One region of the Methylobacterium sp. yr668 genome, then DNA from elsewhere that is predicted to be linked to it. Evidence: predicted binding sites of a transcription regulator. Region 1 holds the regulator's gene; each other region holds the start of a gene.
The links. Region 1 encodes PhoB, which activates phosphate uptake and scavenging genes when phosphate is short. Its sites were predicted from a motif close to TGTCATNNANCTGTCAT; they were not measured.

Region 1 (2,257 bases):
GCCTGGATGGAGACCCTCAAGCAGGTGCTGGCCTTCCCGGTCTACGCCACCGTGGCATGGCTGATCTGGGTGCTGGCGCAGCAGGTCGACCCGCGCGGGCTGCTGGCGGCGCTGATCGGCCTCGTCCTCGTGGGCTTCGCCGCCTGGGCCTGGGAGCACGGCCGCGCCGCCCCGCCGCGGGCCGGCCGGGTCGCGCAGGCCGCCGCGGCGCTGGCGCTGATCGCCGTCGGGGCCCTCGCCGTCACCCTGCCCCGGGACCGCGCCGCGCCGGCCGCGCAGGCCGCCGCCGACGGGATCGAGCCGTTCACGCAGGCGCGCCTCGACGCCCTGGTCGACGCGCACCGCCCCGTCTTCGTGGACATGACCGCCGCGTGGTGCATCACCTGCGCGGTCAACGAGGCGACCTCGCTCAACACGAAGGCCGTGCGGGCCGCGATGGCCGAGCGCGGCGTGACCTACATGAAGGGCGACTGGACCAACCAGAACCCCGAGATCACCCGCCTCCTGGAGAAGCACGGGCGCAGCGGCGTCCCGCTCTACCTGCTCTATACCGGGACGGGAGAGCCCCAGGTGCTGCCGCAGATCCTCACCGAAGGGACGGTCCTGGCGGCGCTGGAGGCGGTGCCGGCCGCCTCGGGCCGGAGCGCGGCGCTGGCGCGCTGAGTCCCTGGAGGCCGGGACGCGTGAATCTTCGCGGGCCCGTCCCATCGTCTTTGCGAGCGGAGCGAAGCAACCCAGCAGCGCCGCGCGCACCGGCGTCCCGCCGCCCTGGGTCGCTCGCTCCGCTCGCGATGACGGTGCGCCGGAGCGGTGAGGCGCTCCGACAGCCCTTCGAGCCGCCTCAGGCCTCCAGCGAGAAGGTCTCGTCGAAGGCGTAGCCCGAGCCCCGGACCGTGCGGATCGGGTCGGTCTGGCGCGGGCCGTTCAGCGCCTTGCGCAGCCGCCCGACATGGACGTCGACGGTGCGCTCGTCGATGTAGACGTCGTGGCCCCACACCCCGTCCAGGAGCTGCTCGCGGGAGAAGACCCGGCCCGGCGCCAGCATCAGGAATTCCAGGAGCCGGAACTCCGTGGGGCCCAGATGCAGCTCCTCGCCGCCGCGGCGGACGCGGTGGCCGGTGCGGTCGAGTTCCAGGTCGCCCGCCGCCAGCCGGTCCGAGACGTGGGCGGGCTTGGCCCGGCGCAGGAGCGCGCGGATCCGGGCGAGCAGCTCCGGGACCGAGAACGGCTTGACGATGTAGTCGTCGGCGCCCGTGCCGAGCCCGCGGACGCGGTCGCCCTCCTCGCCGCGGGCGGTGAGCATGATCACCGGCAGGCGCTCGGTCTCCCGGCGCGCCCGGATCCGGCGGCACAGCTCGATCCCCGAGAGGCCGGGCAGCATCCAGTCGAGCAGGACGAGGTCCGGGATCCGCTCCGCCAGGAGCAGCTCGGCGTCGTCGCCGCGCGCTGCCGAATCCACCAGGAAGCCCTCGGCCTCCAGGTTGTAGCGGAGCAGCGTGCTCAGGGCCTCCTCGTCCTCGACGATCAGGACTTGCATGCTCACGTTCGAAGACTCGTTCTGCGGGCGGTCCCCGGATGGTGCAGGAGGCGCCGCCCCGCCTCAACCCGCACGGAGAGTGACCCCGGCCGCGCCCACAGGAAGGCGCCGGGGTCGGCGCCTCACGGCGCCTGCACGCCGTCCACGGTCGCGTAGTTCGACGCGTCGTTCTTCGGCCGGTCACCCGCCAGCGTCTCGCCCGTGGCGAGGTAGTGGATCGTCTCGGCGATGTTGGTGGTGTGGTCGCCGATGCGCTCGACGTTCTTCGCGCAGAACAGGAGATGCGTGCAGAACGAGATGTTGCGCGGATCCTCCATCATGTAGGTCAGGAGCTCGCGGAACAGGGAATTGTACAGGGCGTCGATCTCGCCGTCGCGCTCCCAGACGTCGTGGGCCGCCTGGACGTCGCGGCTCCCGTAGGCGTCGAGCACGTCCTTCAGCTGACCCTCGGCGAGGTCGCTCATGTGGCGCACGCCGAGCACGATCTTCTGGGCCGGCGCCTGGTCGGAGATCGCCACTACGCGCTTGGCGACGTTCTTGGCGAGGTCGCCGATCCGCTCCAGATCGCCGGAGACGCGGATCGCCGAGATGGTCTCGCGCAGGTCGATCGCCAGGGGCTGGCGCCGGGCGATCAGCAGCACGGCGCGCTCCTCGATGTCCCGCTGCAGCGCGTCGAGGCGCTTGTCGGCGAGGATCACCGCCTGGGCGAGCGTGTCGTCC
Region 2 (2,257 bases), on a different contig from region 1:
CTCGCGATGGGAATCGTCCTCGGGGACCGGGAAGCGGGTCAGCTCGATCGCCCGGATGACCCGGGACGCGTCGACGAGATCGTGCGTGCCGAAGCGCTCCTGCACGGCCAGCTTCGAGCGCTCCACGTGGTAGGGTGCCAGCGCCGCGTCAGAGGCGCCCCGGGGCAGGCTGACGGTCGTGCCCTGCGCGTCGATGACGAAGGCCTGCAGCCGGTCTCCGGCGCAGACGCCGCGCACGTAGCCGATGTCGTGGTAGAGGGCGGCCAGGATCATGTGCAGCCAGTCCTCGGGCGTGATGCCCTGCTGCAGGAAGCGGCCGCGGAGGATGTCCTGGGCGACCAGGGTGACGAGGGCCGTGTGGTCGCCGTCATGGTAGAGGGCGTCGCTCCCGACGATCCGCTCGATCGTCAGGCGCGCCGCGGCCTCGATGATCTCGGCGTAGCGCGGCTCCCGGCTGCCGAAGGTCCGCTGGTAGGTCAGGGCCAGGTGCTCGCCGAGGGCGTCGGCGAGCATCTTGGTCGCGTCGAACATGGGATCCTCGCCGTCAGCTGCGTCGGGCGGCGCCGCGCCCGGCCGGGTCGATGGAGATCACGCGGATCGCCCCCCGCGATCGACGAGCCGCTCCTCGAGATAGGCCGCCGCGTCCGCGTAGAGTTCGTAGCGGCGCAGCAGCACCGCCCGCTTCTCGGCCTTCGTCGCCGCGTCGAGCTTGGCGCGGGCCCTGTCGGCGCGGGCGCGCAGCTTCCCGGCGAGCTTCTCGAAGGCGGCATCGATGCGCGCGCCGACCTTCTCGCCCTCGGCGCGCGCCGGATCGGGGTCGTCCTGCCGGCGCTTCGGCCCGGCCCTCTTCGCTTCTCCAGCCATGACGCATCTCCGGTCGCCCCGATCGGTGGCGGAACCGTATGACGGAACGATCACGGGCGCGACATGGGATCGGCCGCCGCGGGCGCGGCGCTTTCTCAGGCGTGTCACGGAACGCTGCTCTAGGTCGGCCCCGCGACGCGCAGGAGAACCGGCGATGCGGCCCGACGACAGCTCTGCCCCGGATGCCACCTTGAATGCCACCTCGGATGCCACCCTGGAGGGGATCCGGCGTGACCTCGCCGACAGCTACGACGAGGAGCTGGAACTCGGGCTCGAGGAGGATCGCCTCGACCGGCTCGCGGCCGAGCTCGGCGGCGCGCCGCCCGATCATCTCGACCGCAAGGTCTATTTCCGCGCGCTGCTCCGGCTGCAGCACGAGCTGGTCCGGCTCCAGGACTGGGTGCAGGATCGGAAACTGCGCGTGGTCGTGCTGTTCGAGGGCCGCGACTCGGCCGGCAAGGGCGGCGTGATCAAGCGGATCACCCAGCGCCTCAATCCCCGCGTCTGCCGCGTCGCCGCCTTGCCTGCCCCGAGCGAGCGCGAGCGGACGCAATGGTATTTCCAGCGCTACGTCTCCCATCTGCCCGCCGGCGGCGAGATCGTGCTGTTCGACCGCTCCTGGTACAACCGCGCCGGCGTCGAGCGGGTCATGGGCTTCTGCACCGAGGCGGAGGTCGAGGAGTTCTTCCGGTCGGTCCCCGAATTCGAGCGCATGCTGGTGCGCTCCGGCATCGTCCTGGTAAAATACTGGTTCTCGATCACCGATGCCGAGCAGGAATTCCGCTTCCGGATGCGGATCCACGATCCGCTCAAGCAGTGGAAGCTGTCGCCCATGGACGTCGAGTCGCGGCGCCGCTGGGAGGACTACACCCGGGCCAAGGAGGACATGCTGGCGCGGACCCATATCCCCGAGGCGCCCTGGTGGGTGGTCGAGGCGGTCGACAAGCGACGGGCCCGCCTGAACTGTATCAGCCACCTGCTCGACCAGATCCCCTATGGCAGCGTGGAGCACCCGGCGGTCCACTTGCCCGAGCGCCTGCGGCACGCGGACTACGTGCGCGGCCCGGTCCCCGCCGCGATGATCGTTCCGGCCGCGTTCTGATCGCGGCGCGGAGACGGCGCGGGAGTCGTGATCCTGTCGCGGTGGCGCGGCTATAGCGCCGCCATGGCGAAGCGCCCCATGACTCTCGACCTGTTCACGACCCTGGATATCGTCGATGACGACGTCTCGGCCGTCGTCGACGCCTATCTGGCCGATCCCACGCCCGGTTCGGTGGCGTTCGGGGACGGCTTCCGCATCGACCCCGCGGCCGCGGTGGCCTCGCATCCCTTCGCCCGGACGCTGATCGATCAGCCCTGGGCCGATGCCGGGCTGCGCCGGGCCGCCATCCGC
Region 3 (2,257 bases), on a different contig from region 1:
GCCCAGGCCGTTGATGAACTCCTTCTCGGAGAGCCGGTCCTGCGTGGTCGAGAGCGCGCGCGCGTTCGGGTGCAGGGCGGCGTGCCGGGCGAGGACGTCGGCGGTGGCGTGCGGGATGTTCTCGAACTCGTAGGTCACGACGTCGACGCCGCGGGCGAAATCCGCCAGCGCCGAGGCGTCGTCGTAGGCCGCGCAGGTGGTCCGGGCGGCCACGTCGAAGGCGGGGCTGTCCGCGTCGGGCGCGTAGACATGCGCCTTGAGGCCGTAATCGGCCGCCGCGAGCGCGATCATGCGCCCGAGCTGGCCCCCACCGACGATGCCGAGGATGGAGCCGGGGCCGAGGATCTTGTCCGTCACGCGTTCTCTTCCGTCACCGGCCGTTCGGCCACCGAGGCGCTCTGGGCCGCGCGCCACGCCTCCAGGCGCTCCGCCAAGTCCGGGTCGGTCAGCGCCAGGACGGCGGCGGCGAGCAGGGCCGCGTTCACCGCCCCGGCCCGGCCGATCGCCAGGGTCCCCACCGGGATGCCGGCCGGCATCTGGACGATGGAGAGCAGGCTGTCCTGGCCGGAGAGGGCCTTCGACTCCACCGGCACGCCGAAGACCGGCAGGCGGGTCATCGCGGCCGCCATGCCGGGCAGGTGCGCGGCGCCGCCCGCACCGGCGATCACCACCTTGAGGCCAGCTGCGACCGCGCCCTTGGCGAAGGCGACGAGCCGGTCCGGCGTGCGGTGGGCCGACACGATGCGCGCGTCGTACGGTACGCCGAGCGCGTCGAGCGTCTCGGCGGCATGACGCATGGTCGCCCAGTCGGACTGGCTGCCCATGATGATCGCGACCGGAGGAGGCGACGCCATCGTTGATCCCGGCAAAAGAGGGCGCTTACAGGCGGCGCGGGCCCGCGGCAAGGCGGGGCCGGAGGGCGTCCACCGGCATCAGGCGATGATGTCCGGCGTGAGCGCGTCCTCGATGTGATAGATGCGGTCGCGCAGCGTGAGCTTGCGCTTCTTCAGGCGCTGGATCTGGAGCTGGTCCCCGGCGACGCTGCGCTCCAGCGCCTCGATGGCGCTGTCGAGATCCCGGTGCTCCTCGCGCAGCCGCGCCAGTTCGCCCAGGAGGTCCGACTGCGCACCCTCACCCGCCTCGTCCGCCATCGTCACCTGAGAACCCGAAGACCGTTCGTCGCCCGAGAGCATGCGTCACGCTCCGGCGCCGGACAAGGCGGCGCGGTAAGCAATCATCAGACTTAGCAGCAGAAAACGCTTCGACAGGTCCGGCATCCTGTGCCAATCTCGTTGTGTCGAAACGATGACAGGAGATTCGACTCATGTCGCTGCAGACGCATCTGAACCAACTCGCCCGGAAGCACGAAGCCCTCGAGCGCGAGATTCAGGAAGCGATCCACAGACCTTCGGCGAACGACCTCCACATCGCCGAGCTGAAGCGACGGAAACTCCTCCTCAAGGACGAGATCAACAAGCTTCAGGCGGGCAACGACACGTTGCACTGACGCCTGAGACGTCCAATCCGATAGCGAATTCACGCTGACGACCGCCGCATCGGGAGCCCCGGTGCGGCGGTTTTCTCATGGGGGGCACCGAGCCGCGGCCGTCACGCCCGTGGCCACTCCCTCCCGTGGCCACTCCCGTGCGCGCGAGAATGGGCTACTCTGCGACCCGCCGCCGGAGAGCGGTCCGCGAGGAAACGCCCAACCGATGACGAGAGCCAGCCTGCCGGGCCGCTACCCGGAGATCTACGAATCGGCCTGCCGCGACCCCGAGGCGTTCTGGCTCGGTGCGGCGCGGGCCCTCGACTGGGCGCGGGCGCCGGAGCGGGCCTTCGCGCCGGATTCCGGCCCCTACGGACGCTGGTTCCCGGACGGCACCCTGAACGCCTGCCACAACGCGGTGGACCGCCACGCGGACGGGGCCCGGGCGGATCAGGTGGCGATCCGCTACGACTCGCCCGTGACCGGGACCAAGCGCAGCATCACCTACCGGGCGCTGCGCGACGAGGTGGCGGTGCTGGCCGCCGTGCTGGCCGACCTCGGCGTCGGCAAGGGCGACCGGGTGATCCTGTACATGCCGATGGTGCCCGAGGCGCTGTTCGGCATGCTGGCCTGCGCCCGGCTCGGCGCGGTTCACTCGGTGGTGTTCGGCGGCTTCGCGGCCAACGAGCTGGCGGTGCGGATCGAGGACGCGGCGCCGAAGGTGGTGCTCGCCGCCTCCTGCGGGATCGAGCCGAACCGCGTGGTCGCCTA

Region 2: a site for PhoB is predicted at 903-919, ahead of ppk2 (polyphosphate kinase 2). Genes of this name have one in related genera too.
Region 3: a site for PhoB is predicted at 1,295-1,311, ahead of BM419_RS18135 (YdcH family protein). Genes of this name have one in related genera too.

The regions. Positions count from the first base shown of each region.
Region 1 covers NZ_FOZY01000012.1:119,140-121,396, forward strand. Annotated here, with positions in the region: gene BM419_RS16805 (protein-disulfide reductase DsbD family protein) at 1-663, shown strand, start outside; gene phoB (phosphate regulon transcriptional regulator PhoB) at 842-1,537, opposite strand; gene phoU (phosphate signaling complex protein PhoU) at 1,660-2,257, opposite strand, start outside.
Region 2 covers NZ_FOZY01000022.1:14,230-16,486, reverse strand. Annotated here, with positions in the region: gene BM419_RS22635 (hypothetical protein) at 1-531, opposite strand, end outside; gene BM419_RS22630 (hypothetical protein) at 589-864, opposite strand; gene ppk2 (polyphosphate kinase 2) at 1,019-1,966, shown strand; gene BM419_RS22620 (hypothetical protein) at 2,045-2,257, shown strand, end outside.
Region 3 covers NZ_FOZY01000014.1:64,684-66,940, forward strand. Annotated here, with positions in the region: gene BM419_RS18120 (5-(carboxyamino)imidazole ribonucleotide synthase) at 1-357, opposite strand, end outside; gene purE (5-(carboxyamino)imidazole ribonucleotide mutase) at 354-854, opposite strand; gene BM419_RS18130 (YdcH family protein) at 933-1,193, opposite strand; gene BM419_RS18135 (YdcH family protein) at 1,325-1,507, shown strand; gene BM419_RS18140 (propionyl-CoA synthetase) at 1,713-2,257, shown strand, end outside.